DNA from 3 places in the Kitasatospora sp. NEAU-69 genome. Region 2 is predicted to be linked to each of the others. Evidence: riboswitches for the same ligand, from Rfam matches in the RefSeq annotation. Region 2 holds a riboswitch; each other region holds the start of a gene.

Region 1 (9,947 bases), on a different contig from region 2:
CGATCGCTGGGCGTGCTGACGTTCGTCTACAGAGGAGTGACGATTGCTCGGATGCTAGGGCCGTCCGAACGCCCCACCCCGGACTCCTGACGCTTCCCTGATGGATCACTGATGGATCACTGACGATCTGTCGGCGAACGATGCGGTCACGATGTGAGGGCGCGACCCGGGTCGTACTTGTAGCCGACCCGCGGGCCGGGCCGGTCAGTTGCCGGCCGGTCAGTTGTCGGCGTGCCAGCCGGCGACCAGGCGGGAGGTTCCGTCGGCGCCGGCCACGGTGCGCCAGCGGGTGTGCAGCCGGACCTGCGCAGCGGCCTGCCCGTGGCCGCCCTGGCGGGCCTGCCCACGGGCCTGGCGGCGGACCTGCCAGTGGACCGGCTGGTGTGCGGCCCGGTCGGCGGCGATCGCCAGCCACACCGGGCTGTCGGCGGGGCTGTCGGCGATCCGGCGGACGACACCGGCGAGCGCGGCTCGCACCCTGAGCCACCTGACGGTGGCCGCGTACCGGGCCGGTCGGGTGGACGGGCGGACATGGGCCTGGGTTTGGCCTTGGGCTTGGAAAGCGGTGAAGACGGACACGATGAGCTCACCTCGGGGAGGCCGTGGCCGATTTCGGGCACGGCAGGGCAGGACTCTGCGAGAGCGCACGCCAAAGCACCGGAACGACCGATGGCCGTACGGGAGTTGGGGAAAGGCGCAGAGCAGGGGGTTACCGCGTGCCAGCGGAGTACGAGCGCTGGCAAGGGGTTGGACAGGCGCAGGGGCAACGGTGACTCACTGGCACGCGGAAGCCCACCGATCCTGCGGCAATGCGGCGTTGATGGACAATCAGATGCGCGGGGGTGGCGTGCCGGGGCCGTCCGGGCCGGAGCGCTCCGCCTGCTCGCCGATGCAGCGGGCAGCCGCGGGCGGCAGGTCGAGGTGCTGGGCGAGCCAATCGGGGCGATGGCCCTGGAGGGTCAGCTGGTAGGCCGTGTGCACCCGGGCGTCGTACGCGACGTCGGGCGAGGTGGTGGCGGCGAAGTCGCGGGGGTCGAGCAGGTACAGCCGTGGTTCGCCGTCCTGCAGTGTCAACCGCAGGCACCCGCGGGCCCTGCCGGTGGCGGGTGCACTGAGGGGTACCGCCGGGCAGCAGGGCCCGGTGGTGGACGGCGCCCGCCCGGTCCACTGCAGGCCGAGCGCGCGCAGCAGGCGTCCGGCTCGGCGGTCGTGGTGGTGGCCGCCGCTGTGCGACGCGACCGTGGCGGACTCGCGCACGGCCGGGGTGAACGTGAGGCTGGACATGGCTGACCTCCGGGAGCACAAGGGCTGTTGGAGGGCGCGCGCAGCGCATCGACCGGGCACCCACGCCACCGTCGGGTGGATCGTGGCCAGTGTCGATCGAGGAGTCAGCGCGCGCCGATGAGAGGTGAGGACGGGCGGACGCAGGGCCGTTTACGGCCCGGACTACTGCTGTCCAATGTCTTCGCCTCCTCCCGGCCGGGGCGCGCGACGGCGCCTGATCGACACGGCAAGGAGCTCGCCGACGCACGGAAACCGCCGGCTCACCCCAACTCGTCAGAGCTTTGGCACTCCACGGCGTGATCCCACCCGGCATGGGCGGGAAGCCACTTGGGATCAACCCTTAGGTCGGGAAGATCTGTCCTGAACCTGGGCGTCTCTCGACGTCGTCGGGTCAGTGGCCTGTGTCCGTGAAGACGCCTCACCGAACGAGGTGCCTTTCTGAAACACCAGCCACTATAGACCTCAGGGCCGGCCGCGCAAGCCCGTTCCGACTCCGGCCGCCGCCTCGTCGGCTGACGTCACGTCAACTCCTGTGACCCGCACGGCCCGCCCCGCCCGCACGGCCCGCCCGGCAGCGCGCCCGGCCGCATCCCAGCCGCCGCTGCGGTCGACCTCCGGCGGGTCACGCTTCGGACCGTGGGCGCGGTTGACTGGTCAGCCATGGTTGTCACCGATCTCTCATGCGGGAGCCTCTTCGGGGCGAAGAAGAGTGTCGATCCGCGCGGCCACGGAGAGCAGATCCCGGTCGGCCAGCCGTGGGCCGACGAGCTGGAGGCCGACGGGGGCGGACCCGGTGACCGGGAGCGGGATCGTCAGTGACGGCAGGCCCGCGGTGGCCGCCGGGGAGGTGTTGCGGATCAGGGTGGGGAACGTGGGTACGTCCCGGCCGTTGAGGGGCAGGGACGCCTCGTACCGGTGAAGGGACCGGGCACACACCGGGACGGTCGGGCTCAGCATCGCGTCGAGACCGTTCGCGGTGAACAGGTCGTGGTAGGCGGCCTGCATCGCGTGGCGTTCCCCGAGCGCAGCGGCCAGCGTGATGGGCGACGCGGTGGCCTTGAGCAGCTCCGCGATGACCGGGTCGGCGACCGCGTCGAGGACCTCGGCGAGGGTGAGTCCGATGCGGTGCTCGCGGAGGTAGCGGCCGAAGGCTGCGGTGAACTCGCCGAGGACGAGGGGGAATCCGATCCGGGAGTCGTAGCCGGCCAGCTGCGCCGTGTCCACGGGAACCCACCGGATCCGCGCCGCGCCGAGGCGGTCGACTGCCGCCTCCCAGGCGGTGCGGACCGGGCTCTCCAGGTCCTCGGTGAACACGTGCCTCGGCAAGCCCAGCCGGAGCGGGCGCCGCGGGTCACGGGTGCCGCCGGTTTCCCCGGTGACGAGGGTGTCCAGCTCGATCAGGCGGTCCAGGGTGCGGGCCAGCGGTCCGGGGGTGTCCCGGGTGGTGGACAGCGGCGTGACACCTGCCGACGGGTAGCGCCCGGCGCTGGGGCGCAGACCATAGATCCCGTTGAGCGCGGCGGGAACGGTGATGGAACCGCCGGTGTCGGTGCCGAGTCCGGCGTCGGTGACGCCTGCGGCCACCGCGGCGGCCGTACCGCCGCTGCTGCCACCCGCGAACAGGGCCGGGTCGGTGGCGTTGGCGACGGCGCCGAAGGTGCGGTTGCACGAGGTGGCTCCCATGGAGAGCTCGTGCATGTTCGTCTTGCCCAGGACGATCGCCCCCGCCGAACGCAGCACCGCGACCACGGGCGCGTCGGTGTCGGGAACGAAGCCGGTGAGCGCGGGGGTGCCGGCGGTATTGGGCAGGCCCGCGACATGGATGTTGTCCTTGACGACGAGACACCAGGGCGCCTGGCCGGCCCGAGCGTCGTGAGGCTCGTGAGAGTCATGGGCGTCATGGCGAGAATGAGCGGCATGGCGGGCCGCCTGCGTGTGTGCCCTCTCGGCGTCCAGCGTGATGAACGCGTTGAGGGGCCCGGCGGCGGCGGCCCGGTCGAGTGCGGCCGAGACGACCTCGTGCGCGGGGCCCCGGTTCGCGGGGCTCAGCAGGAGAGGGCGCCGCCGCCCACGTCGGTGCCGAGGACACCGACGAACTGCTTGTAGAGGTTGATCCGGTCGTTGCGCTCGTCCGGGTTCTTGCCGTTGCACTCCAGGTCGCCGTTGATGCTGCGGATCGTCTCGCCGAAGCCCCTCGCGTTGACCATCGCGTCGTGCGGGGTCGTCGTCCCGGCCCCCTTCACGCTGTTCCAGAACCACAGGGCGGTCTTCCACGACACGGTGGCGTCACGCTGGACCAGGTTGGGGTTGTTCAACAGGTCGATGTGGAGGGCGTCACCGGCCGCCTTGTAGTTGAAGTTCCAGCTGAGCTGCAGCGGGCCGCGCCCGTAGTAGGCGCTCCCGCCGGCCGGGCAGCCGTAGGGCTGGCTCTGGTCGCAGTAGTGGCTGTAGTTGGCCGTGTTCTGCTCGACGACGAACCTCAGGCCGCCCGTCTCGTGACTGACGTTGGCCAGGAACGCCGCCGCCTCCCGCTTGCGGACCGCGTCGGCACCGGTGGTGGTGAACTGCGGGTAGGCGCTCAGCGCGTCCACCAGGCCCTGGTAGCTGTAGAAGGGGTTCCGGCTCGGGAACAGCTGGTTGAACTGCGCCTCGCTGACCACGAACGACCCGGCGGCGGACGCCTGGGCCGCAGGCAGCCCGACCGCCAGCCCGGCCGTGACCGCAGTCGCACTCAGCACGGCCAGGAGACGGGACCGGGCGCGGGTTCGGCTTCGGGACACGGCAGGGGCTGCGGACATCGGCACTCCTCGGGCGGCCGACCGTCCCGCCCACGGCTCCGGGCCGGTCGGAATCGGATCGGATATTCGGCGCTTCGTTGACAAAGTGATCGGAAAGCAAGGGAAAAGCGATGGCCTCAGCATTGCGCATGTCATCACCCCGACGGAATTGATTCGGCAACGAATCACCCGACAGATGGCCTTCCTGGTCAGCCGGTTGACGATCAGCCAGCCGCCGGCGGTGCCGTCGGCCGCCCTGCCGGTTCCGCGTCCGCCCGAGGTCGACCCGAGGGCCGGCCCGAGGCCGGGCCATGCTCAGGCGCAGTGCTCGGGCGCGGACGCGGCGGACTGCGTCGTGTCCGGATCTGTGGGATCCATGGCCACAGGGACATGGCACGGCCCACCTCGCCGAGGGAGTGTGGAGGCACACCACCGATCCAGCGGGTGGCGAGCGAGACGACGGAGGAGCGATGAACGAGACGATCGCGGGCGTGCGGATCCCCGACAGCGACCTGGCGCGGGAGGCGACCGAACTGGTCCGCGAGGCCGCCGGGCCGCTGCTGTTCCACCACTCCCGGCGGGTCTTCCTGTGGGGCGCATTGCGCGGGCGGGAGCAGGGGCTCGAGTTCGACCCCGAGCTGCTCTACGTGGCGGCGATGTTCCACGACCTCGGACTCACCGCACGCCACCGCCGCAACGACCAGCGCTTCGAGATCGACGGCGCCGACGAGGCCCGCCGGTTCCTGCACACCCACGGCATCACCGGCGAGCCGGCCGAGCGGGTCTGGACCGCCATCGCCCTGCACACCACGCCCGAGATCCCGCTGCACATGGCGCCCGAGATCGCCCTGGTCACCCGGGGTGTGGAACTGGACGTCCTCGGGATCGGCTACCACGCGGTGCCGGACGGGAAGCGCGCCGCCGTCGTGGCCGCTCACCCCCGCCCGGACTTCAAGAACCAGATCCTCGCCGCCTTCACCGAAGGCATCGAGGACCGCCCCGACACCACCTTCGGCAACGTCAAGGCGGACGTGCTGGCGCACTTCGTGCCCGGTTTCGTGCGCGGCGACTTCGTCGAGGTCATCAAGAACTCCGACTGGCCGGAATGACCGGCCGGACCGGGCAGACCACTGCCACGAGCTGCTGCCACGGGCCTGCCGCAGGCTCCCGGCGCAGGCCCGGGCGCAGGCCCTGGCGCAGGCCCTGCCAGGGGGCGCCTCTCGCAGGGCCACGACCGGGCAGGCGCAGCGTCGCACCCACTCGTTAGGCTGCCACCATGACCGATGATCGACTGACTGTCCGCGAGGCCCTCGAAACGCTGCTGGCCGGCAATCGGCGTTTCACCACGGGCATCCCCGAGCACCCCAACCAGGACGCCGCCCGCCGGGCCTCCACCGCCCCGGCCCAGAGCCCGTTCGCGGTGCTGTTCGGCTGCTCGGACTCGCGCCTGGCCGCGGAGATCATCTTCGACCGGGGCCTGGGTGACCTGTTCGTGGTCCGCACCGCCGGACACGTCATGGGCCCGGAGGTGCTCGGCAGCATCGAGTACGGCGTCAGCGTGCTCGGCAGCCCGCTGGTCGTGGTCCTCGGGCACGACTCCTGTGGCGCCGTCGCCGCCGCCCGAGCCGCCGTGGAGGACGGCACCAGCGCCGCCGGCTACGTACGGGACGTGATCGAACGGGTCACCCCGAGCGTGCTGGCCGCCCGCGCCGCCGGCCACACCGACGACGCGGACTTCATCGACACCCACATAAGGCACACCGTCGACCTGCTCCTGGAGCGCTCCCGCATCGTGGCCGAGGCCGTCGACGCCGGGCGCGCCGCCGTGGTGGGCCTGTCCTACCGGCTCGCCGACGGCGCGGCCCGCCTCGTCACCACCCGCGGCCTGGCCGAGCCGGCCCTCGACCAGAGCTGACGCGCCGAGTCGAGCGGACGCCGGGCCGGCCTGCGGTAGACGGGATCCCGTCTACCGCAGGCCGTCCAGGAACTCGATGACACGCCGGGTGAGCAGCTCGGCCGCCGCTCGGTCGTAGGACGGCAGCGAGGAGTCCGCGAACAGGTGCTCCTTGCCGGGGTAGAGGAACAGCTCGGCACGCTCGGTGGCGGCGGCCAGCTCCCTGGCAGCGTCGAGGTCGCCCTCCTCGGCGAAGAACGGGTCACCGTCCATCCCGTGCACCTGCACCGGGACGTCGGCCGGCCAGGCCCCGCCGAACTCGGACACCGGCAGGCAGGAGTAGATCAGCAGGGCGCCCTTGGCACCGGCGCGGGTCTGGGCCAGGCGCTGGGCCGGCATGACGCCGAGCGAGAAGCCCGCGTAGACGACCTCCGGCCCGAGCGACGCGGCGGCGGCCAGGCCGCGCTCCATGACGGTGTCGAACCCGGTCCGGCTCGCGTAGCCGATGCCCTGCTCCAGGGTCTCGAAGGTGTGCCCCTCGTAGAGGTCCGGCAGATGGACGGTGTGGCCTGCCCGACGCAGCTCGGCCGCGAAGGCCGTGACGCCCGGAGTCAGTCCCTGAGCGTGGTGGAACAGCACAACCTCGGCCATGGCCTGCCCGCTTTCGACTCGCTGAATGATCCAAATTTCTCGAACGATCGGCGATGCTAGTCTCATTCGATCATGTCGAGCAACACCCCTGACTACGACCTCGACGAGACGATCGAGCTCACCACCGCCGAGCAGGTGCGGGCCATCAGCGACCCCCTGCGCACCACCCTCCTCGGCCTGCTGCACGAGCGCGCCGCGACCGTCACCGAGCTCGCCGCCGCGGTCAAGCGGCCGAAGAGCACCGTCGCGCACCACGTCGGGGTCCTGGCCAGAGCCGGCCTGCTGCGCGTGGTGCGGACGCGCCGGGTCCGGGCGATCGAGGAGCGCTACTACGGCCGCACCGCGCGGATGTTCTTCGTCGGCCTCGGCCGGCAGGCGGCCGACGGCGCACTGCCGCCGGACCTCAATGACTTCGAGGTGGCGGCGAAGGAGTCGGCCCCGGCCTACGAACTCGGGCGGCTGCGCCAGTTCATCCGGCGGGCCCGGATCTCGGAGGAGCAGGCGGCCGAGTTCTGGGAGCGCATCGAGCAGGTGATCCACGAGTTCGACCGGCTTCCACGTTCCGGTGAGACGGTCCACGGGTTCGCCGTCGGCGTGTACCCGATCCCCGACTACCCGACCCTGCCGCCGACCCCGGAAGCCGGAGAACAGGGCTGACGCGTCGCCTGGTCGGGGGCGACGGCGACCGCGACCGGCACGTCGCCCACCACCACGCGCCACAGCGCGGGCCGGCTGGTGGTCTTCATGCCCGGCCTCCTGCCCGGGAGTTGACGGCGAGGCCGATGATCTCGACGATGATCCGGCGGAACCTCCGGCGGCGGCGCATCCGAGCGCCGAGGAAGCCGGCGGCCGGAACGGTGACAGGGATTCGGGCGCCCTCGGTGGACGCGGTGGGCTGGGTCTCGGGGGTGATCACGCTCGTTCTCCTTGGTCGCTCTGCTCGCTCAAGAGGTGCCGGCACTCGGCCCGGTCAGAGGTCCGGTGCTCAGCCGGGCGTGTCCACCGTGTGGCAGTTCGCGCAGACGCCGGCCAGCTCGACCGTGTGCCGGACGTCCGCGAAGCCGGACATCTCCGCGACCTTCTCGGCCCAGGACTCGACGACGGCGGAGTCGACCGGCAGGCTCAGGCCGCACTGGCGGCAGATCAGGTAGTGCCGGTGGTCGCCGCCCGGCCGATAGCGGAAGAGCTTCTCGCCGTTGGCCTCGCGGACGACGTCCGCGCGGCCGGCGTCGGTGCGGCCGCTCTGGCGTCGGTCACGGTCTCCCCCGGCTCCCGCGCTGGTCGGTCAGTGGACGCTCAGCGTCCCGTCGCCTGCTTCAGCGCGTCCTCGATGCCCTGCAACTCCTGGACCTGCCAGGCCTGGAAGGTGTCGCTCGCCGGAGCCAGGGTCTCGGTGACCCGGGCGACCGGGATCCCCTGTGCCTTGGCCGCGTTCACCTGGGCGACCACATCGGGGTCGGAGTTCTGGGTGTTGAACACGTAGACCTTGATCGCCTTGGTGGCGATCTGCTGGTCGATGGTGGCCTTGTCGGCGACGGTCGGGTCGGTGCCCTCGCTCTCCGCGTCCAGGAAGGTTTCGGGGGTGAGCATCTTCAGGCCCACGCTCTCGGCGAGCGGCGTCACGATCGATTCCGAGGCGCCGATCGGGGTGCCGGCGTACTTCGCCTTGATGTCGGACTCCAGCTGGTTGTACTGCGCCAGCGTCTGGGTCTCGAAGGTGGTCTTCCGGGTGTCGAAGTAGGCCGCGTCGGCCGGGTCCATCTTCCGGTAGTCGGCGGCTATCCGGTCGATCACCTGGTACAGGCTGTCGTGCGAGTACCACTGGTGCGCGTTGTCCCCCTCCTTCTTCCCGACCAGGTCGCCGACCTTCAGCACGGTGCGGCTCGGCGCCGGGTTCGCGGCGAGCAGCTTGTCCGACCACGTGTCGTAGCCGATGCCGTTGGTGATCGCGTAGTCCGCGCCCGCGATGGTGCGCCCGTCGCCGGCGGTCGGCTCGTAGGCGTGCGGGTCGGTGTCCGGGTTGGTGATGATGCTCGTCACCTTGACGTGTGAGCCACCGAGTTGGGTGGCGATGCTCCCCCAGAAGTTCTCCGCGGCCACCACCTGGATCACCTTCGAGCCGCCGGCCGCCGCGGTGGACGAGGTCGCGGCCTTCGATGCGGTGGAACACGCGCTGGTGGCCGAGAGGGCGGCGACGGCGGCGGCGCCGAGCACGACTCTGAGCGGCTGACGGCGAAGCTTGCTGGACAGGGCGGTGCGCATGGTGGGTTGCTCCTCACATGCGGGCCCGGCCGCAGACACGGCGGGGCCCGCTTCGGGTGGACGACTGGTGGACGACGGGCGCGGGCGGGACGGCCGGCGGCGACTGGGGCCGGCCGGCTCTAGGAGGTGACGGTCAGCAGTCCGCGCTCGTAGGCGCGGACCAGGTTGCGCGGCACGAGGTGCTCGCGGCCGTCCACGGTGATCGGGACCAACTGGGGCACGGTGGCCTTCCACTGGGCCCGGCGGTGCCTGGTGTTGCTGCGGGACATCTTGCGCTTGGGGACGGCCATGCCGGGGTTCTCCTTCTGAGGGGTGGCTAAGCGTGGGCGTGGTCGGTGTAGTCGGCGTGGTCGGCGTGCTCCTGGAGGGCGTACTCGTCCCAGGCGGGGAACGGATCGTCGAAGGCCCGCCAGAGCGCCGGACCGGCCGCCGCCTCGGCGTCGTCCAGCAGGCAGCCGGTGAGCGCGGCTTGCAGCCGGTCCTCGCGCAGACCGGTGCCGATGAAGACCAACTCCTGCCCGTGCTGGGCCTGTTCGCCGCCGATGCCGGCCAGGGCGGTGGCGTTGGTCAGGCCGGCCGGGCCCGTCCGTTCACCCAACGCGGAGCGCATGCCGGAGGGTTCGAAGCGGGCGACCGAACCGGCTTGGGACCACAGCCCGGTGACGGCCGGCCGGGAGGCCAGCCAGAAGAACCCCTTGGAGCGCAGTACCGTGCCGAACTCCCCGGCGTCGAGCCTGCTGCTCACCAACTCCCAGAGCCGGCCCGGGTGGAAGGGCCGTCCGGCGCGGAAGACCAGACTCGCGATCCCGTACTCCTCGGTCTCCGGAACGTGGTCGCCGTTGAGCTCGGCCACCCAGCCCGGAGCCTCCTGGGCCTTGGCCAGGTCGAAGAGCCCGGTGCCGAGCAGCTCGGCGGGCGGCACCCGGCCGCCGGTCGCGCGGACGATCCGGGCGGCGGGGTTGAGCCGGCTGAGCGCGGCGGCGAGGCGGTCCGCGTCGTCCGCGCCGACCAGGTCGGTCTTGTTCAGGACCAGGACGTCGGCGAACTCGACCTGGTCCATCAGCAGGTCGCTGACGGTG
Region 2 (9,947 bases):
GTCCAAGCTCACGGTGACCGCGACCAGCCCGGCGCTGTACGACGCGGGCGCGGTCCACGACACCTCGTTCCGCCTGGGCGGGCCGGGCAGCGGCAGCTGCTGACGCGCCACTCACGTCAACGGCGCGGTACGCACGCCAACAGCGCGGTACGTACGTCAACGGCCGCCGACATCACGCGATGTCGGCGGCCGTTGACGTGAGTACCGTGGGCAGCCCGGTCGGCTCCTGACAGCCGCCCCTGCCACCCGGATACTGCCGTCCTGGGAGCCTGTGCGGGATGCGCGGGTGAAGGGGGCGCGGGTGGAGGGGGCGAGTCGGCCGCAGGCACAGTGGGGTGGGCGCCCCTGCCGGATGCGCCCTGCCCACCGCCCCCGTTGGCTTCCCCCGTTTCCCGCGGCCGACCCGGCTCCAGGAAACCGGATCGGCGCCCCGGAATCGAATGATTCGATCAGCCTCGAACTGATGGCTCGAAGGGGGGAGACGTGCTGGTCATCGACATGGACGCCGGTGCGCTGGCCAACACCCGTTTCGTGATGTCGCCGCTGCACACCATGGTCGATCGGCTCTGCTCGCTGCGCCCGCGACCGCTGCCGGGGCGGCGCTCGCAGCGCGAACACGTCGGGCAGGTGATCCGGGAGAACGGGCTGACGCTGCTCGCGGCGCTGTTCCAGGGGCCCTGGGCGGGCCTCCCGGACTTCATGACCCCGCCGCCGGCGCGCTACCAGGAGGAGTTGCAGTCCGAACTGCACGCGGTGGCCACCGTGCCGGTCGAACGGCTGCGGGCGGAGATCGAGTCGCTGCTCGACGGCTGCCCCGCCGCTGGACCGGACGGCGGGCCGTCGGCCGGGCCGTCCGGTGGGCCCTGGGCGCGGGCGCTGGTGGAGGCGCTGGACCGGGGCGAGCGGGAGCTGGCCGAGCAGCTGGCCGCCGAACTGGCGCGGCTGTGGGACGCGTTGATGGCGCAGCAGTGGGCGATGCTGCGGGCCAGGATGGAGGCGGACATCGCGTGCCGCGCGCACGCCATCGCGCGGCACGGGATGGCGGGGATGATCGCCGAGCTGCACCCGCGGATCATGTGGAGCGACGACCAGGTCCGGCTGCTGAGCGATCGCCGGGACAGCATCGCGGGGACCACCGCGCTGGTGCTGACGCCGTCGCTCTACCAGTCCGACGTGCACCTGCGACTGGACCCGGTCCCGGGCGAGGAGCCGCGCCGGCCGATGTTCTGCTACCCGGCGCTGCCCGGTCCGGATCCGGAGGCGAGCCGCTCGCCCGCCGCGCCCGCCCAGGAACTGCTCGGCGCGACCCGGGCGATGCTGCTCGCGGACCTGGACGCGCCGCGGAGCACCGGCGAGCTGGCCGACCGGCACTTCCTGGCGAACAGCACCGTCTCGCACCACCTGGGGATCCTGCACCGGGCCGGGCTGATCACCAAGCGGCGGACCAGCCGCCGGGTGCTGTACGAGCAGACGGACCGGGCGGCCGGCGTGCTCTGAGCGGTGAGGCCGGGCGGCACGGCTGCCGCGCCGCCCGGCTTGCGGCGACTACGCCTGCGGGTAGCCGTACACCGACTCCCAGTTCTTCAGCACCTTCTCGCCCACCTCGGTGGGCCAGGCGTGCTGCAGGTCGCCCTTGACCGGGCGGTGCTCCTTCGGGAACCGGTCGGCGAGCAGGCAGTTGTAGACCACCTTGCCGGCCGAGTAGGTGTGCTGCTCCTGCTCGGAGAGGTAGACCGAGAGCGCGGCCGTCGGCTTCGCGGGGAAGATCACCTCGCCGTGCTCGGGGTGGGTGCGGGTCGCGAACGCCCAGACGATCTCGTTGACGTCGGTGATGTCGATGTCGTCCTCGACCACCAGCACCTTCGGCACGCCGAAGCCGGCCTTGCCCTCGAAGACCACCTCGCCGATCCTGCGGCACAGTTCGCCCGAGTGACAGGCGTCGACCGTGCTGAGGTCCATGCCGTCGGCCCAGTCCGGCTTGACCGAGATGATCAGCCAGTGCAGCGCCGACTCGAAGGAGAACCAGGCCGAAGCGGCCGGCAGGCCGGCCTCGCGCAGCTGGTAGAGGATCTCGGCGGCGTGCATGGTGCCGATGCCGGTGTGGTTCTCCTCGACCGGCGGGCCGGCCGCGACGACCGGCAGGATCGCGCCGTCCCGGTAGGTCACGGCGCTCACCTTGAAGTGCGCCTTCGGCGTCGCCTGGTACGCCCGGTAGCCGGGGTACTCGTCCATCGGGCCCTCGGACACCGTCTCGTTGTAGACGATGTGGCCCTCGATGACGATCTCCGCGGTGGCCGGCACCATGAGGTCGACCGTCTCGGCCGGGACGACCTCCAGGCCTTCGCCGAAGTACGCGCCGAGGAAGTGGCTCTCGTCGTCGCCCTCCGGCAGCGGCATGCCGCCGACGTACGGCAGCGCCGGCTCGACGCCGAGCGCGAGCACGATCGGCATCGACTGGCCGAGCGCCGACCACTTGTCGCGGATGATGCCCAGGTGCTGCGGGCCGGGGATCAGACAGGCCAGGCTGTCCTTGTCGGAGATCATCATCCGGTTGACCGACCAGTTGGTCCAGGACCCGTCCGGCGTCTTGACGATGTTCATGCCGAAGGTCTGGATGTACCGGCCGCCGTCGTTGCCGTGGATCAGCGGCGTCGGGAACGTGAACAGGTCGATCTCGTCACCGATTTGGATGTTCTGCTTGCACGGTGCCTGGTCGGCGGCGACGACCACCGGCGCGATGCCGGGGCGCGAGCGCGCGTCGGCCACCGCGTCCATGATCTCCTGGCCGGTCGCGGTGGCCGGCAGGCCGAGCGCGAGCGAGATCCGGGCGAGCGGGTGGCTGGGGCCGGAGACGCCGCCCGGCGCGCCGAGCACCCGCAGGCCGGTGCCCTCGTAGCCGGTGATCGTGTTGAAGAGCGGCGCCGGTGCCTTGAGGTCGTAGGAGCGGCGGATGACCGCGCCGATCTCCAGCTTCCAGTCCACCTCGGCGTCGATCTCCTGGACCTCGCCGATCGTGGCCAGTTCCTCGATGAACTCGCGCAGACTGCGCAGATGCTTCATGGGGGTCCCTTGTCTGAGGAGTCGGATGACTGAGTGCTCGAATGACGGAGCGCTCGAAATGACTGAGTGCTCGAATGACTGAGCGCTCGAAATGACTGAGAGCTCGGGTTTCGTGAGAACTCGGACGCCGGGGAGGCCGGTTCAGCGAGGCGTTATTCGCCCCAGCGGGGTAGCTCTGGCACCTCGATGCCGAGCAGGTCGAGCGCGCGTCCGGCGGTGTGGTCGATGATCTCCTCGACCGTGCCGGGGCGCAGATAGAAGGCGGGCACCGGGGGCATGATGATGCCGCCCATCTCGGTGACCGCGGTCATCGAACGCAGGTGGCCCAGGGTCAGCGGGGTCTCCCGGACCATCAGGACCAGCCGTCGGCGCTCCTTGAGCGTCACGTCGGCCGCGCGGGTGAGCAGGTTGTCCCCGCCGGCGTGCGCGATGGCGGAGAGGGTGCGGATCGAGCAGGGCGCCACGATCATGCCGTCGGTCCGGAACGAGCCGGAGGCGATCGCGGCGCCGATGTCGGCCGGCCGGTAGCTGACGTCGGCGAGTTCGGCCAGCTCGCGGGCGCCGAGCTCGGTCTCGTACGCCCGGGTCTGCTGCCCGGCCGGGGTGACGACCAGGTGCGTCTCCACGCCGGCCTTCCGGGCCAGCTCCAACACCCGTATGCCGTAAGCGATCCCGGTTGCTCCGCTGATCCCCACCACCAGCCGGCGCGGGCGCCGCCCCAGCGATTCGTCGGGGGCGCCGGTGGCCACGATCACGAACTACTCCTCGTCGGCAGGTACCTGAACCAGAAAATGACAGGTCGTCAATTGTATTGCCGGTAAAGCCGGGACCGAACCGGTGACCAGGATCACGCGGCTGTTCTCCGGACCCCCTGACACGCGTTCGTGTGCCGACGACCAAGGGTGCACCGCACTGGGGGGATCCGGGTCCGCCGCCTGTAACTGCGGGGCCCCCGTGTTTCCTTGTGTGAATCAACAATGCAGGACCCTAGTGAGTGTGGCGGAACAACGGGCCGATCGTGAACGAGATCGCGGACACTCCGTCATGTCCCTTTGGTGGCAGGGGTGTTCATGGTTCGGATGTTCACCTGAATGCTCCTCGTGTTCGGCTCGCTGCGCTGCGTGTTCGATGCGGGTGGTGACATGTTCGAACCAGGTGGAGGAGGTGTGATCAGGCCCCCCTCCGAGAAGTTCCGGATCCGAAGGTCAAGTTTCGGTAAACGGTTGCTGAGTGCCGCAAGCGTGGGGCTATGCTTGTCGAGGTTTGAAGAGGGCACCTCGTTCGGTGAGGCGTCTTCACGGACATAGGCCACTGATCCCAACCGTCGAGAGACGCTCCGGATCAGGACAGATCTTCCCGACCTAAGGGTTGATCCCAAGTGGCTTCCAGCTCGCGAGCTGGATCACGCCGTGGAGTGCCAAAGCTCTGACGAGTTGGGGTGAACCAGCAGCCTTTCGGCGTGTTGGTCCGCTCCTTGCCGCGTCGATGACGCGCACCACTCGGTGCGCCCCGGCCGGAAGGAGGCGAGAGACATGGATTCGAGTTGCAGTAGTCCGGGCCACAAACGGCCCCACATCCGCTTGTCCTCGCACTCCACCGGCATGCGGTAACAACCTTCCCTGCGCGTTTCAGTAACGCATCCTCAGCTCCGGAGCGGTCTCCCGTCTCGGCGTCAACTTCCGTTGTGCGCACGATTCCTGACGCCGTTTGCGGATCACTGGTGCGTGCACGCAGGGTTGATTGCTGCTGCTTGCCTCCGAACTCCCCCACCGAGGGGGTAAGGGAGGTTCGTCATGACCGACGTCATCACCGACCCGAAGGTCCCCGCGGCGCAGGTAGCCGCCTCCGGCCCCGCCGTGCTCGACGAGGCGCACCTCGGCGACATCAAGGGCGCGCTCGGCACCATCCGGCTGGACGACACCGCGCCGCGCCACGGTCTCTCCGCCAAGCTCAAGACGCTGCTCGCGATCATCGGCCCCGGCCTGATCGTGATGGTCGGCGACAACGACGCCGGCGCCTTCGCCACCTACGGCCAGGCCGGCCAGAACTACGGCACCCACCTGCTGTGGACGCTGCTGCTGCTCGTCCCGGTCCTCTACATCAACCAGGAGATGGTGCTGCGCCTGGGCGCGGTCACCGGTGTCGGCCACGCCCGGCTCATCCTGGAGCGCTTCGGCAAGTTCTGGGGCGCCTTCAGCGTCATCGACCTGTTCCTGCTGAACGCGCTGACGCTGGTCACCGAGTTCATCGGCGTCACGCTCGCGGCTGGCTACCTCGGCCTGCCGAAGGTCGCCTCGGTCGTGCTCGCGGCGGCCGTCATCATCGCCTCGGCGTTCACCGGCTCGTTCCAGCGCTTCGAGCGGGTCGCGATCGCGCTCTGCGCAGGGTCCCTGCTGCTGATCCCGATCTACTTCATGGTCCACCCGAAGACCTCGCAGATGGCCCACGACTTCGTGGTGCCGAACATGCCGGGCGGCTCGGGCCAGCTCTCCACCGTGATGCTGCTGATCATCGGCATCGTGGGCACCACCGTCGCGCCGTGGCAGCTGTTCTTCCAGCAGTCGTACGTGATCGACAAGCGGATCACCCCGCGCTTCATGAAGTACGAGAAGGCCGACCTCTGGCTGGGCATCCTGGTCGTGGTGATCGGCGCCGCGGCGATGATGGGCTTCACCGCGGTCGCGTTCGCCCACACCGACGGCTTCGGCAACTTCACCGACGCGGCCGGCGTGGCCAAGGGCCTGGAGGCGCACGCGGGGAAGCTGGTGGGCGTGCTCTTCGCGATCGCGCTGCTGGACGCCTCGATCATCGGCGCGTTCGCCGTCTCGCTCTCCACCGCGTACGCGATCGGTGACGTCTTCGGCATCAAGCACTCGCTGCACCGCGGTGTGGAGGGCGCCAAGGGCTTCTACGCGGTCTACGCCGGCCTGGTCGCCATGGCGGCGGTCATCGTGCTGATCCCCGGCTCGCCGCTGGGCCTGCTCACCGAGGGCGTGCAGACGCTGGCCGGCGTGCTGCTGCCGTCCGCCTCGGTCTTCCTGCTGCTGCTCTGCAACGACAAGCAGGTGCTCGGCCCGTGGGTGAACGGCCCGAAGACCAACGCCTTCACGGCCGCCGTGGTCGGCGTGCTGGTCACGCTCTCGATCATCCTGACCGCCTCGGTGCTCTTCCCGAAGATCAGCGCACAGGCGATCATCGACATCATGGCCGGCTGCGGCGTCGTCGGAGTGCTCGCCGCCGGTTACGCCTTCACCCGCCGGCGCACCGCCACCAAGGAGGACCCGATCGACCGCACGGGTCGCGACGACTGGCGGATGCCGGCGCTGGAGACGCTGACCCGGCCGGTCATGTCCAGCGGCCGCAAGATCGGCATGGGTGCGCTGCGCAGCTACCTGCTGGTCGCGATGGTCCTGGTGGTCATCAAGATCGTCGAGGTCGCGCTGAGCCAGTGAGCGCGTGGAGCACGTGGTCCGCGGGGCCGGGGAGTGTGGGGGGAGCGTGGGTGAGGCCTGGAGGGTGCACCCTCCAGGCCTCGACTGTTTCCGCCGTCGGTGTCCGGCGGCTCCTCAGAGCCCCTTGGTGCCGTCCGCCAGCTCGCGCAGGATGTCCAGGTGGCCGTTGTGCCGGGCGATCTCGTCGATCAGGTGGCAGATGATCCAGCGCAGCGTGACCGCGCCGGCGCTGCCCATGTTGCCCTTGGAGAGCGTGTCGAGGTCGCGCTCGGCGACGATCGCGCGGTACCGCTCCGACTGCGTCTCGTACGCGTCCAGCAGCTCCGCGAGCGGCACGTCGGCGGCCGGCCGCATGCCGGCCTCCGGCTCGGCGTCGATCCGGCGGTCCTCCGCCTCGTCGCCGAGCACGATGCCCTCGAACCAGGCGCGCTCGACCCAGTGCAGGTGGCTGACTATGCCCGCGAAGGTCATGTCGGGCGAGCCGGGCAGCAGCGCGAGCCGGGCGTGCTCCTCGGCGAGGCCCTCGCACTTGGCGCGCACGGTGGCCCGGGCGTAGTCGAGGTAGGTGGTGAGGACGGCGCGTTCGTCCGAGCCGGCGGAGTGCTGAGTGCGGGTGATCATGGCGTGATCATCCCAGCAAAGGGACCTCGGTTCAGCTGAATTTCGGCTGGTCAGCCAGGGCCTGGACGAGCCCTAGGCGATCTGTTCGACCGTCACGCGCGGCAGCAGCTGGCGGTAGGCCGCCGCGTCGAACGATCCGGCCAGCGGGCTCAGTACGGTCGCGGCGGAGAGTGCGACCGCGCGGGCGAGCCGCTGCGGCCACGGCTCGCCGTCCACCAGACCGAGCGTCAGCGCGGCCACCGCCGAGTCGCCGGCGCCGGTCGGGTTCCCGGCCAGCGCCTGCGGCGGGGTGGCCAGCCAGCTGCCGTCCCGGGTGACGGCGAGCAGCCCGTCCGGCCCCAGCGAGGCGACGACGGCGCGGACGCCGGAGCCGCCCTGGTTCGCGAGCAGCGCACGCGCCGCCTGCCGGGGGTCGGCCAGGCCGGTCGCCTCGCGCAGCTCGTCGGCGTTCGGCTTCACCAGGTCGGGCCCGGCCGCGAGCGCGGGCAGCAGCCACGGCCCCGAGGTGTCCAGCACCACCGGCACTCCACGGTCACGGGCGGCGGCGACGAGCACGGCGTAGGCGTCCTGCGGCAAGCCGGGCGGCAGGCTGCCGGCCAGCACCACGGCAGCGCAGCCGTCCAGCAGCCGCCCGTAGTGGGTGCGGAACGCGGCCCACTCGGCGGCGCCGACCAGCGGTCCCGGCTCGTTGAACATGGTGACCTGCCCGGCCTGCGCTGCCTGTCCTGCCTGTCCTGGCTGCTCGTCCACCACGGCGACGGTCCGCCGGGTCTCGCCACCGATCTCCAGCAGGGCGTCCACCGGCAGCGCGTCCGCCGATATCGCGTCCACCGGTGCGGACCTCGCCAGCTCCTCGCGCAGCGCCAGCCCGGTGGCGCCGCCGACCAGCCCGGTCACCACCGCCAGCCGTCCGAGCGCGGCGAGCACCCGGGCCACGTTGATCCCCTTGCCACCCGCCCGGGCGCTCACCTCGCGGACCCGGTTGCTGTGGTCCAACCGCACTCCCGGCACGCGATAGGTGACGTCGAGCGCGGCGTTCAGCGTGACGGTGAGGACGGCTGCTGTTGCCAACGGGGTGGCCTTCCTGCGCAGATTCTGCTTGATGATGCGTATTTCATAGCAGTTTCGCACTCATTCGAGCAATGCTTCCCTCGTGCTGGGCCAAGCCCTTGACCCTGACGCTGGCGGCAGGCTTGCAGAGTCCTCCGCATGACCACGCACCCCACCCGCACCGTCCTGATCACCGGCGCCGGCACCGGCATCGGCCGCGCCACCGCCCACGCCTTCGCGGCGCAGGGCGCCCACGTCATCGCCGTCGGCCGCCGCGCCGAGCCGCTGCACGAGACCGCGGCCGGCTCCGACCGGATCACCCCGTTGCCCGCCGACATCACCGCACCCGGCGAGCCCGAGCGCCTCGTCGAGGCCGCCCAGCGGCTGCACGGCAGGCTGGATGTGCTGGTCAACAACGCGGCGACGCTCGGTCGCGGCTCGCTCGGCAGCTACACGGCGGAGCTGATCGACCCGCTGCTCGCCACCAACCTGGTCGCCCCGATCCTGCTGGCCCAGGCCGCCCTTCCCGCGCTGGAGGCCGCCGCGGGCGTGATCGTCAACGTCAGCACCTCGGTCGGTCAGCGCGCCTGGCCGGGCAACGCGGTCTACGCCGCGACCAAGACCGCCCTCGAACTGCTCACCCGCAGCTGGGCGGTGGAGCTCGCGCCGCGCGGCATCCGGGTCGTCGCGGTCGCGCCCGGCGCGGTGGACACCCCGATCGGCGAGCACCAGGGCCTGACCCCCGCGCAGCGGGCCGCCGTCCGCAGTTGGCAGCTCGCGCACACCCCGCTGCGGCGGATCGCCGAGCCGCACGAGGTGGCGTGGGCGATCGCGGCGCTGGCGGCGCCCGAGGCCGGGTTCGTCACGGGCGTGGTGCTCCCGGTGGACGGCGGAGCGGTGGTCGCGTGATGAACTGTCAGCCGGAGGGGCCCCGGGCGGCGACGACGGGGATGCCGGGGGAGTCGGGGGAGACGACGGAGGTGCGCGTGCGGATCGGCGAGCTGGCGGCGCGGACGGGTGCGACGGCGCGGGCGCTGCGGCACTACGAGCAGGCCGGCCTGATCGACTCCGTCCGGGCCGAGAACGGCTACCGCCGCTACGACGCGCATGCGGTCCGCCGGGTGCAGAACATCCGCCACCTGCTCGCCGCCGGCCTCACCCTCGACGACGTGCGGGTCTTCCTGCCCTGCCTGGACGGCGACCTCGCTGCCGCGCCGCCGTCGGCTCGGGCACTGGAGGTGGCCCGGGACCGGCTGGCCGTCTTCGATCGGCGGATCGCCGCCCAGACCGAGGCGCGCGGTCGGCTGTTCGCCGCTCTTCAGCGGGTCGGGGTGGGTGAGGGCGTCGGGGCGGGTGAATCGGTCGGCGCCTGAGCCCACCTGAGCCTGCCGCCCTGCCCCCGGGCACGTTCCGCACCGCCGGCATGCTTCACCCCCGCCCGTCCGCGCCGGCCCCCGCCCGGCGCGGGCGGTCTGGTGGCTCCCGGTCGGCACCCCGGCCGGGGTACACGAGCCGGTGTGTCAGGTGGTGCTGCCGAGAGTCTGGAAGCGCTCCAGGCGGGCCGTCGGTGGGGCGAGGGATGCCGCGGTGGCGAGTTCGGCGGTGAGCATCCGGACGGCCCGGCGGACGAAGGCGGCCGGTTCCGCCGAGGCCGGCACCGGCTCGGGCAGGATCCGGTCGACCACGCCCTCGCGGAGCAGCTCGGCGGCGCCGATCCGCTGCTGCTCGGCCAGTTGCGGGGCCAGGTCGGGCGTGCGGTGCAGG
Region 3 (9,947 bases), on a different contig from region 2:
TGCGGCGGCGGCCTCGTCGGCCTCGATGCCGATCACCCGGCGGCCACTGCGGGCGACGGCGACGGCGATGCCGGCACCCATGGTGCCGAGGCCGACCACGGCGACGGTGGGGAAGGGACGCTCCATGATCCTGAACTCCTGTCACGGGTCCCCGCGGACGCTCCGGGTGCCCTTTCGGGCGCAGTCCGGGTGTGCGTGTGGGCCGATCCCAAGAAGGGGATCGGCGCGACCGCGGGCGGGAGGGATGACGGTGGCGCGGACCGCCGCGCGGCCGGTCCGCTCCGGCCGTACGCGACGTTGCTCCGCACACATCAGGGCGCTGCCCTGCGCAAGAGTCAGGGCAGCGCCCTGCGCATGGGTCAGGGCGCAGCCCTGTGCAAAAGAGAGTGAAGCGGCCCTGGGGGCACGACGGCCCCGGACCGGGAAGCGGCACCCGGCCGCACGTGTGACGTGCGGCGCCTGCGCCGGTGCGGCTCCCGAAGCCCGGCGGTGGTGCGTGCCGGTCACTGTAGCGAAGTTACCGCCAGGTAGGGAAGGGGTCGGTCGCAGTCGGTCGCAGCCGGCGGGCGCATCGTCAACTTCGCGCTGGTGGCACCACTCGTGCGGGTAATTCCGTCGCTGGGGCGGGAGCGGGAGCATGGGTCGTATGAGTACCACCGTGGCTGAACAGACCGCTGAGGCCTCGCCGCAGCCGGGCGCCCCGACCGCCGACGAGGCCCGTGGCGAGCGGGCCGCGCGGGCCCGGGTGGCGGCCGCCCGGCTGGCCGCCGAGGGCGTGGACGGCGTCGTGATCGGCTGGGTGGACAACGCCGGGCTGGCGCGGGTGAAGAGCGTGCCGGTGCGGCAGCTGGAGCACGCGGCGGCCTGGGGGGTCGGCGCGGCCCCCTGCTTCGACGTCTTCCTGGTCGACGACTCGATCACCACCAGCCGGCACATCGGCGGCCCGGCCGGTGACCTGCGGCTGATCCCGGACGTCACCCGGCTGACCCGGCTGGCCGCGCAGCCCGGCTGGGCCTGGGCCCCGGCCGACCGGTACGCGCAGGACGGCACGCCGCATCCCGGCTGCCAGCGCCGGTTCGCCCGGCGGATGGTGCAGGCGGCCGAGACGCGCGGGCTGGGTCTGCGGGCCGGCATCGAGGTGGAGTGGGTGGTCGCGCTGGCCGGGCCGCCGGAGCAGCCGCCGGTCTACCCGACGCACGGCCCCGCCTACGGGATGCACCGGCTCACCGACCTCTCCGACTACCTGCGCGAGCTGCTGCGCGCGCTGGACGAGCAGGGGCTGACCGTCCTCCAGCTGCACCCCGAGTACGCGCCCGGCCAGTTCGAGGTCTCGATCGCCGCCGAGGATCCGATCGGCGCGGCGGACAGCACGGTGCTGGTGCGGCAGACGATCCGCGCGGTCAGTGGCCGGCACGGCCTGCGGGCCTCCTTCGCCCCCGCGGTCGAGCCGGGCGGCGTGGGCAACGGCGGTCATCTGCACCTCTCGCTCTGGCGCGGCGGGCGCAACCTGGCCCAGGGCGGGCCGGGGCCGTACGGGCTGGCGGGTGAGGCGGAGTCCTTCCTGGCCGGTGTGCTGGCCGAGCTGCCCGCACTGCTCGCGCTCGGTGCGCCGAGCCCGGCCAGCTACCTGCGGCTGGTGCCGCAGCTCTGGGCCGGCGCGTACCAGTGCTGGGGGCTGGAGAACCGGGAGGCCGCGCTCCGGCTGATCCCCGGCCCGCCCGGCGAGGGCGCGGGCACGGCCAATGCGGAGCTCAAGTGCTTCGACGCGACCGCCAATCCCTATCTGCTGGTCGGCTCGGTGATCGCCGCCGGACTCGCCGGGCTGGACGCACGCCGGGCACTGCCGGCCGAGGTCCCGGGCGATCCGGCCGCGCTGCCCGAGGGCGAGGTGCCGCGACTGCCGGGCAGCCTGCCGGAGGCGCTCGCCGCCTACCGGACCTCCGGCGTGCTGCGCGAGGCGCTCGGTGATCCGCTGTACGAGGCGGTGCTGGCGGTGCGGGAGGGGGAGGTGGAGCTGTTCGCGGGCAAGAGCGCGGACGAGATCGCGGCGGCGACCCGGTGGCGCTACTGAGCGCGCGGGCGTGGGGCACAGCGGGCGTGGGGCACAGCGCGGCCGGGCGGGCATCGTAGTGCTTCAGAACGCCTCTGTGGTGGGCTGTTTGACGCATTCGCGGGTCGGCCGGAGACTCGTTTTCCAAGGGCCGGACGGCCCGGTCCCCGGGCACAGATGGAGCGGCAGATGGCGGACTTCCCGGACACGGGCGCCGAGTTCCCGATCGGCGTGCAGGCGTTCTCCGTTCCGCTGGAGCTGATCGGCGTCGGCGTCGAGCGGATCGACCTGAAGGGCGCGGTCGTGCTCCGGGCCGAGGAGGCCGACGACTCGGGCTTCGGCGGCATGCGGATGAGCATGACCGCCTTCGAACTCATCGGCGAGAGCCCGCGGTTCGGCAGCGTCGTCTTCAGCATGCAGGAGACCGGCAGCACCCCGCTCAGCACGCTGGAGATCGTCACCAGCCTGGCCGACGAGGTGCTGGAGGACACCTTCCAGGTCACCTGGTACGTGGACTTCACGGTCAGCATCGCGAGGTCGGTGACGGGCGAGGGGACGCTGGTGCTGGCAGGCACCAGCGCGCTCTCGCTGGTCAACGTCGATCTGCCGTTCTGGCCGCCGAAGGGGCACCCGGCCTGGTTGCGGGACCAGGTTGAGCTCGCGCCACTGGGCGAGCCGGGCCGGACGGTCGGCAGGATCCGGGAGTTCGACACCATCTGGGGCTAGGCCGTGTCTCATAATTCGCGTCGGATCAGCGCGCGGCGTTGGGCGCCCGGCTGGGCGTGCCGGCGAAGCGTCCTCGTACTGGGTCGTACTTGGGCGTTTCGCCGGTGCGTCCGTGGGGGCACCTCCCGGCCGGAGGCTGGGGGAGGGATGCCCGGCGTCGCGCGCCCGGCGGGAATTATGAGACACGGCCTAGCCAGGCCTGGCAAGGCCTAGCGTGTCTGCTGCCGGGCCAGCAGCCAGGCCGTGCCGGTCAGGGCGAGCGTGACCCCCGTCCAGGCGAGGTTCTGGTGCAGCAGCACCGCGACGCTCGCCACCACGCCCGCCACCGACTGCGCCAGGAACCCGCAGAGCGCGACCGCGGCCGCCGCCTGCTGCGGCACACTGCTCACCGCGACCGCCATGCTGCTGGGGAAGAGCGCGGCCTGGCCGAAGGTGATCGCGCAGTAGAGCCCGACGAAGACCGCGAGCACGCCACCGAGCGGAATCGGCACCCCGTCGGGCAGCAGCCAGAGCGCCGAGAGACCGAGCGCGGCGCAGCCCATCACGCCGGCGCCGCCTCGCATCAGCCGGCCGGGACCGCGCGTGGCCGCCAGCCGGTTGACCGCCATCGCGCCGCCGAAATAGCAGAGACCGGTCAGCAGCCCGATCTCACCGAACGCGTCGATGCTCAGGCCGAAATGCTGCTGGAGGACGAACGGCGTGACCTCCTGGAGCAAGACGATCGTGGCATAACCGAATCCACCGGCAATGGTCGGGAGCAGGAATTCCCGGACCCGCAGAATGTGCAGATAGCCGCCGGCGGGGCCGCCCGCCGCACCCGCTCGGGCGCCCGGTGCCGGCGCCGTGGCCGGTGGCAGCGGCAGCCGCAGCGTCAGCAGTGCACCCAGTGCACCCAGCACCGCGACCAGCGCGAACCCGATCCGCCAGGACGCGTACGCGCCGATCAACCCGCCCAGGAACTGCCCGCCGCCCAGCGCCGTGACGAAGGCGATCGACAGCACCGACAGCCGCCGCGCGAGCGCGCTGCCGCCGCCGAGGTCGCGGACCAGGATCCGGGAGACGATCGCCGCACCACCGGCCCCGGCGCCCTGCACCGAACGCAGCGCGAGCAGGCCGGACGGCGAGTCGACCACCGCCAGCAGCGCACTCGCGCCGATGAAGAGCGCGAGCGCTGTGAGCAGCGCGGCGCGCCGGCCCCAGCGGTCCGCTGCCCGCCCCCAGAGCAGCACCGGCGCGGCACTGCTGATCACGAAGAGCGAGATCGAGAGCGCGGCGGTGCCGCGCGTCATCGCCAGCTCGCGCTCGACGGTCAGCAGTGAGGGGAGGTAGACGGTCGTGGCGAGCTGCGCGGTGAAGATGAGCAGACAGGCGGTCGCCATGGTGAAGCGGATCGACTGCTCGGGCGCGGCGGCGGCGGTGATTTCCGGTGCCCGCGCTGCTGCTGTTTCTTCCGCTGATTCTGCTGCTTCTGCTGCTTCTGCCGTTTTCGCGCAGCTGGCCATCGTATTTCCCCTGGGAATTCATCGCATGATTGTCGGTGCACCATGAGAGTTCCAAGGAGCCGCGGTGACTGTCAACGGGAGCGGACCGGAAAATATTTGCCGGTCGGCGGGCATTGCCGGGCGAGGCGAATTCGGCTGTACTCGGGGGAGAACCGGAATCAGCCGAGCACGACGACCCGCAGTTCCTGCCGCCCGGCCGGGATCAGCACCTGCGCCGTCACCTCCACCCAGCCACCGTCCGCCCCCTCACCGTCCGCCGGGTCACCGTCCGCCTGGCCATCCGTGCCCGCAGGCCGTAGCCGGATCCGTTCGCCGTCCCGGTGCGCGACCACGCAGGCCCGTTGGGTCCAGAACCGCCGGCAGTCCTCGTCCTGCAGCACCTCCGCGAGCAGCGCGCGCAGCCGGGGGCCCTGCGGGCGCTGGGCCAGCGCGAAGCGGATCAGGCCGAGCTGCGCCCGCGCGTGCCGGCTCCAGTCGTCCAGCCGCACCCGGGCCGCCGGGTCGGTCAGCAGCCACCGCGCCAGGTTCGCGCCCGGTTCGGACACCCACGGGAACCACTCGGCCATCGCCCGGTTGTGCCCGAGCAGCTCCCAGCAGCAGTCGGTGAGGAAGGCCGGCCGCGGCAGCTGGCGGTCGATCAGCTCCCGGAGTGCGGCCAGCCCGGCGGTGTCGTCCTGCTCCCGGTAGCTCGCCTGCTGGTCGTACACCCGCTGGACCGACCCGGCGTACCGGACCCCGCCGAGCGCGTGCAACTGGAGCGTGGCGCGCTCGTCCACGTCCAGCAGCAGCGTCTCGGCCAGCAGCGCGAGCACCTGCGGATCGAGCCGTGCCGCCGTGCCGGTGCGCTCCAGGTCGCGGTACCACCGCTCGCTCATCCGCAGCCGATCGGCGACCGTCACCTGCGACAGCGGCCGGCCGAGCCCGAGTCGCTCGCCGGCCCGCGCCCGCCAGGCGCGCAGCAGGTGGGGGAGGCCGGCCAGATCGTCCGTCGTGGTGCTCATGGTGAAAACGCTAGCCCGCGCCGCCGCGTCGGCCTGCCGCACCCCACCCCGCCCCCACCCAGGGCCCGTCCGGCCGACCTGACGATGTCGTCCCGCGCACGTCGGCGAGTGTTCGCGTGTCGGCCGTCCAGGAGCCGCGCCAGGTTTCCGGCGCGCTGGAGCCGGGCGCGCAGACGCACCTGTGACGGCGGTTCACTCTCCGGGACGCACTCGACCTGCCGACGGCGAGGCGGCGGGTAAGACTTCGGCCATGATGACCGATGCTCAAGGAGGCCCCTCAAGACGGCTGTTCATAGCCGGAGGCGGCCTGGCCCTGTTCTCCCTCTGCGGTGCCGGGCGCGCCGCGGCCGCCCCGCTCGCGGCCCGCGCGCCGGGTCTCGCACCAGGCTCGGCGCCGGGCCTGGCACCTGGGCTCGTACCTGGGCTCGTACCGGCCGACGGCGTGCCGACGGCACCGCAGTACTACGTGAACGCCGGGTCGATGACGCTGGCCCTGACGCTCGACGACGGGCCGAGCGCCGACTACACGCCGCAGGTCCTGGCCGTGCTGCGGCAGTACGGCGTCACCGCGACGTTCTTCATGGTCGGCTCCCAGATCGAGCTGAATCCGGACGTGGCGCGCCAGGTCTCCGACGCGGGCCACCGGCTGGGCAACCACACCTGGTCGCACACCAACCTCGGGCAGCTCTCGCTCGACGGCACGCGCGACGAGATCGAACGGACCAGCGAGATCATCAGCCGGGTCACCGGCGCGACGCCCACGCTCTTCCGCGCACCGAGCGGCTACTTCACCGACGCCTCGATGGCCGTCTGCGCCGACCTCGGGCTGGCACCGGTGGCCTGGTCCGTCGATCCGGAGGACTGGTCCAACCCCGGCGCCTCGGTCGTCGCCGACCGCGTCCTGAGCAACGCCAGGACCGGGTCGATCATCCTCGACCACGACGGGCTCGGCGACCGCTCCGACACCGTCGCCGCCCTGCGGAGCTACCTGCCGCAGCTGATCGACAGCGGTTACAGCTTCGTCCTCCCCGACGGAACCTCGTGATCCTGACGGTGTGAGGAGCGTGCGCCCGTCCCCGGCACGGTGGCCGGGGACGGGCGGCACGTATGCGCCGCCTGACGGGTCAGGACAGACGCCGGACGTACGGCTCCCAGATCAGCTTGATCGACCGCGTCTTCTGAGCGGGGCTGGGGCGGTGCTGCTCCGCGGTGCCGAAGGGCGGGGCGCCGGAGCGCCGCGGGGCGTTCGGCTGCGCGGTGACCGCCGTCCACCCCGGATTGCCGGTCACGCAGTCCACGGGGGCGCTACCGGTCGCGAACTCGCAGAAGGTCCGGTAGACGGTGCCGTCGGTGGTGATGGTCTCCACCACGATCGTGTTGCCGTGGTCCGCCACGCCCACGCCGGTGTAGAGGACCATTCCGTGGATGGTCGTGTCCAGCGACATGCACGGATCCGGTCGTGGATGCTCAGCGTCGCGCGCCCGGCAAGATCCGAGAGAGAGGGCCTAGGCCGCCTCCCCCTCCTCGCCGTCCAGGTGCCAGTGCAGGTCGCGGATCCCCGGCTCCAGCGAGAGCCGGGTGACCACCTGCTCCAGCGCTGCGGCGACGTCCCCGCTGATCGTCACCACCGCGCGCACGCTGGTCACGTCCGTCTGCTCGCGCCGGGCCCGCAGTCCGGTCGGCGCCAGGTTCGCCGCCGCCAGTGCCTGCAGCAGCAGCGCCCGCACGTGCGACTCCGCCTGCCGTTCGCACTCCACGTGCACGGTCGCCCGCACCGCCGCGTCCGGGTCGGTCCCGCTCGCCGGTGCCCGGTCCAGCAGCCGCGCGGCCGGTCGCAGCACCACGTGCACGAGCAGCACCGCGAGCGTGCCGAACAGCGCGAGGTCGAGCTTGCCGGAGGCCGAGAGCACCCCGACCGCCGCCGAACACCACAGCGTCGCCGCCGTGTTGAGCCCGCGCACGCCGGCGCCGTCGCGCAGGATCACCCCGCCGCCGAGGAACCCGATGCCGGACACCACGTACGACGCCACCCGGGTCGGGCTCGCCGCGTCCCCGACCGCCTCGCTGTACAGCACGAAGAGCGTGGCGCCGGCCGCCACCAGCGCATTGGTCCGCAGCCCGGCGAGCCGCGCCCGCCACTGGCGCTCGACGCCGATCAGCGCGCCGCAGGCGACCCCGGTGGCCAGCCGGGAGAGGAAGTCGAACGTGGTCAGGGTGTGCACAGGGCACCTCCGAGAGGTGTTGCAGGCGTGCGGCAGCCACGCTCTGACGACCAATCAGATCGGATCGGGTCAGGCCGGTCGGTGCGCGCCGGAGAAGGACGAGGGCATGCGGATGAGGGGTCGCCGTTCATGACCCGGACTACTGCAACTCGAATCCATGTCTCTCGCCTCCTTCCGGCCGGGACGCACGGGGGCGCCTGATCGACACGGCAAGGAGCGGACCGGCGCACGGAAGTCGCCGGCACACCCCAACTCGTCAGAGCTTTGGCACTCCACGGCGTGATCCCACCCGGCATGGATGGGAAGCCACTTGGGATCAACCCTTAGGTCGGGAAGATCTGTCCTGAACCTGGGCGTCTCTCGACGTCGTCGGGTCAGTGGCCTGTGTCCGTGAAGACGCCTCACCGAACGAGGTGCCTTCTGCAAAACCTCATCGATCCTACACGCAGCGTGTCAGCGGCCGGTCCGCACCAGCTCGTCGATGCTCTCGGCCGGGCGCAGCAGCTCGAAGTGCACGCCGCCCTCGGCGTCCAGGGTGAAGCCGTGCACGGCCGGCTCGGGCAGGCTGTTGTACCGGAAGTGCGTCGTCGCGTAGTACGCACCGGTGTCGAGGAGCGTCACCAGGTCACCGGGCTCCAGCAGCGGCAGCGGCCGGGCCCGGGCGACCAGGTCGCCGGCGAAGCAGCACGGTCCGGCGACGTCCTGCGGCACCGGCTCCCCGTCCTTGGCGGCGCCCGAGGGGTGGTGCGCGGTGATCCGCAGCGGCCAGGATTCGGGAATGAAGACCGTCCGGGCGGCGACCTGGGCGCCGGCGTGGGTGACGGCGATGGGCCGGCCCCCGGCCGTCTTGGTGTACTCGACGTACGCGGCGGTGAACCCGTTCTTGGCCAGCAGCGAGCGGCCGAACTCGGTGACCACCTGGTAGTCGCCGCCGAACAGCGCGGGCGCGTGGGCCCGCAGCCGGTCCACGTACGTCGCGAAGCTGGGGTCGGTGTCGTCGCCGGCGAAGTTCACGGGGAGCCCGCCGCCGATGTCGATGCCCACCACCTGGCGCCGCCCGAGTTCGCCGTTCACCTTCTCGGCGAAGGCGACGGCCGCGGCGACCCCCTCGGCCATCAGGTCCAGCGGGCAGCCCTGCGAGCCGACGTGCGCGTGGATCCGGCTGAGCCACGGGCGTGCCCGGAACGCCGCCAGCAGCCAGTCGGCATTGCCCTCGTCCGCCAGCGGGATGCCGAACTTGGAGGTCGCGGTGGCGGTGCTCATCGCCCCGATCGTGCCGCCGCCGACCTGCGGGTTGACCCGGACGCCGATCCGGGACCGGGAGTCGCTGGTGCGGAGGATCTCGTCGATCCGGTCGAGCTCCTGCCAGTTGTCGACGTTCACCGCGACGCCGAGCTCCAGCGCCCGGACCAGCTCGCGCCGGGTTTTCGCCGGCGAGTCGAAGACGATCCGCTCGGCGTCGAAGCCGGCCGCCAGCGCCTGGGCGAACTCGCCGGGGCTGGCCACCTCGACGCCCATGCCGAGGCCGCGCAGCCGCTCCAGCACCGGGACCAGGCAGTTCGCCTTCGCCGCGAAGGTGTGCAGCACGTCCATCGAGTCCGGGAACGCGCGGTGCAGTGCCGTGACGCTCGCCGCCATCCCGTCGAGGTCCACGAAGGCCGCGAGCAGCGCGTCCTCGGGGTCGAGCAGCTGCCGGCGGACGGCTGCCCGCAGCACCAGCTCGCGCCGCGCGGCCGCCTGGTGATCGACTGCCGCGTGATCGGCTGCCTGGTGATCGGTCGGCTGGGTGGTGGTCGGCTTGGGGCCGGTCATAGGGCCACGCTCCGTTGGATCGGCTGGATCGTCGGTGGACGCCCGGGAGAGCTCCCCGGGGCGTACCGCCAGACTGCCCGGCGGCCGGCGGTGGCGTCTTCGTCCGGGGACGCGGATTTCCCGGGTGTCGGCCGCGCCACCCGCGCGGGAGCCGGTGCCGGACCGCCCCACGTGGTGCGCGGCGACAGCCTCGGGCCGGTTCCGCTGTGCGGCGCGACGAACCCGGCGCCGCTCCGGTGCGGCGGGCTCAGGGCCGGTCGGCGGGCTCCTGGGGCCCGGACAGGCCCGAGCTCAGCAACCGCAGCTGCACCTGCGCGAGCAGCCGGGCGTCGGGATCACGCAGGTCGAGCCGGCAGACCTTCTCCACCTTGTCCATCCGGTACCGGAAGGTGCTGGCGGGGACCTTCAGGGCGCGCGCGGCCTTCGCTCCGTCCAGCGCGTTCTCCAGGTAGGCGCGCAGCGTGTCCAGCAGCACCGTCTCGCCGGTCTGCGCCGCGTACGCCACCAGCCGGGTCACCGAGCTGCCCGCCGGCAGCGCCAGATCGCGCAGTGCGTCCAGCACGTGCAGCAGGGCCACCGTGTCCGGCAGGTCCTCGGCACGGGCGAAGGCGCGGGGCAGGCTGCCGAAGAGCAG

What was found. A riboswitch is a leader RNA that binds a small molecule or an ion and turns the genes downstream of it on or off. The one in region 2 is predicted to bind magnesium.
Region 1: linked by a shared signal. The riboswitch ahead of AC060L_RS29300 (hypothetical protein) and the one ahead of AC060L_RS09440 (NRAMP family divalent metal transporter) in region 2 are both predicted to bind magnesium.
Region 3: linked by a shared signal. The riboswitch ahead of AC060L_RS32605 (MgtC/SapB family protein) and the one ahead of AC060L_RS09440 (NRAMP family divalent metal transporter) in region 2 are both predicted to bind magnesium.

The regions. Positions count from the first base shown of each region.
Region 1 is NZ_JBWXUE010000031.1:40,760-50,706, reverse strand. It holds gene AC060L_RS29305 (hypothetical protein) at 220-579, opposite strand; gene AC060L_RS29300 (hypothetical protein) at 829-1,284, opposite strand; M-box (ykoK) riboswitch at 1,542-1,721, opposite strand; gene AC060L_RS29295 (amidase family protein) at 1,963-3,435, opposite strand; gene AC060L_RS29290 (chitinase) at 3,330-4,082, opposite strand; gene AC060L_RS29285 (HD domain-containing protein) at 4,532-5,170, shown strand; gene AC060L_RS29280 (carbonic anhydrase) at 5,338-5,976, shown strand; gene AC060L_RS29275 (dienelactone hydrolase family protein) at 6,028-6,606, opposite strand; gene AC060L_RS29270 (helix-turn-helix domain-containing protein) at 6,679-7,263, shown strand; gene AC060L_RS29265 (hypothetical protein) at 7,349-7,522, opposite strand; partial or broken gene AC060L_RS29260 (transcriptional repressor) at 7,592-7,804, opposite strand; gene AC060L_RS29255 (metal ABC transporter solute-binding protein, Zn/Mn family) at 7,903-8,868, opposite strand; gene rpmF (50S ribosomal protein L32) at 8,988-9,158, opposite strand; gene AC060L_RS29245 (GTP-binding protein) at 9,185-9,947, opposite strand, start outside.
Region 2 is NZ_JBWXUE010000006.1:135,310-145,256, reverse strand. It holds gene AC060L_RS09460 (neprosin family prolyl endopeptidase) at 1-103, shown strand, start outside; gene AC060L_RS09455 (ArsR/SmtB family transcription factor) at 484-1,497, shown strand; gene AC060L_RS09450 (UbiD family decarboxylase) at 1,546-3,060, opposite strand; gene AC060L_RS09445 (UbiX family flavin prenyltransferase) at 3,213-3,815, opposite strand; M-box (ykoK) riboswitch at 4,330-4,505, shown strand; gene AC060L_RS09440 (NRAMP family divalent metal transporter) at 4,854-6,512, shown strand; gene AC060L_RS09435 (DinB family protein) at 6,627-7,133, opposite strand; gene AC060L_RS09430 (1-phosphofructokinase family hexose kinase) at 7,206-8,204, opposite strand; gene AC060L_RS09425 (SDR family NAD(P)-dependent oxidoreductase) at 8,343-9,092, shown strand; gene AC060L_RS09420 (MerR family transcriptional regulator) at 9,170-9,556, shown strand; gene AC060L_RS09415 (carboxyl transferase domain-containing protein) at 9,704-9,947, opposite strand, start outside.
Region 3 is NZ_JBWXUE010000041.1:57,271-67,217, forward strand. It holds gene AC060L_RS32565 (3-hydroxyacyl-CoA dehydrogenase family protein) at 1-126, opposite strand, end outside; gene AC060L_RS32570 (type I glutamate--ammonia ligase) at 647-2,071, shown strand; gene AC060L_RS32575 (hypothetical protein) at 2,240-2,776, shown strand; gene AC060L_RS32580 (MFS transporter) at 2,986-4,155, opposite strand; gene AC060L_RS32585 (hypothetical protein) at 4,154-4,324, shown strand; gene AC060L_RS32590 (MmyB family transcriptional regulator) at 4,437-5,279, opposite strand; gene AC060L_RS32595 (polysaccharide deacetylase family protein) at 5,722-6,324, shown strand; gene AC060L_RS32600 (hypothetical protein) at 6,404-6,724, opposite strand; gene AC060L_RS32605 (MgtC/SapB family protein) at 6,785-7,501, opposite strand; M-box (ykoK) riboswitch at 7,742-7,921, opposite strand; gene AC060L_RS32610 (type III PLP-dependent enzyme domain-containing protein) at 7,955-9,313, opposite strand; gene AC060L_RS32615 (PucR family transcriptional regulator) at 9,561-9,947, opposite strand, start outside.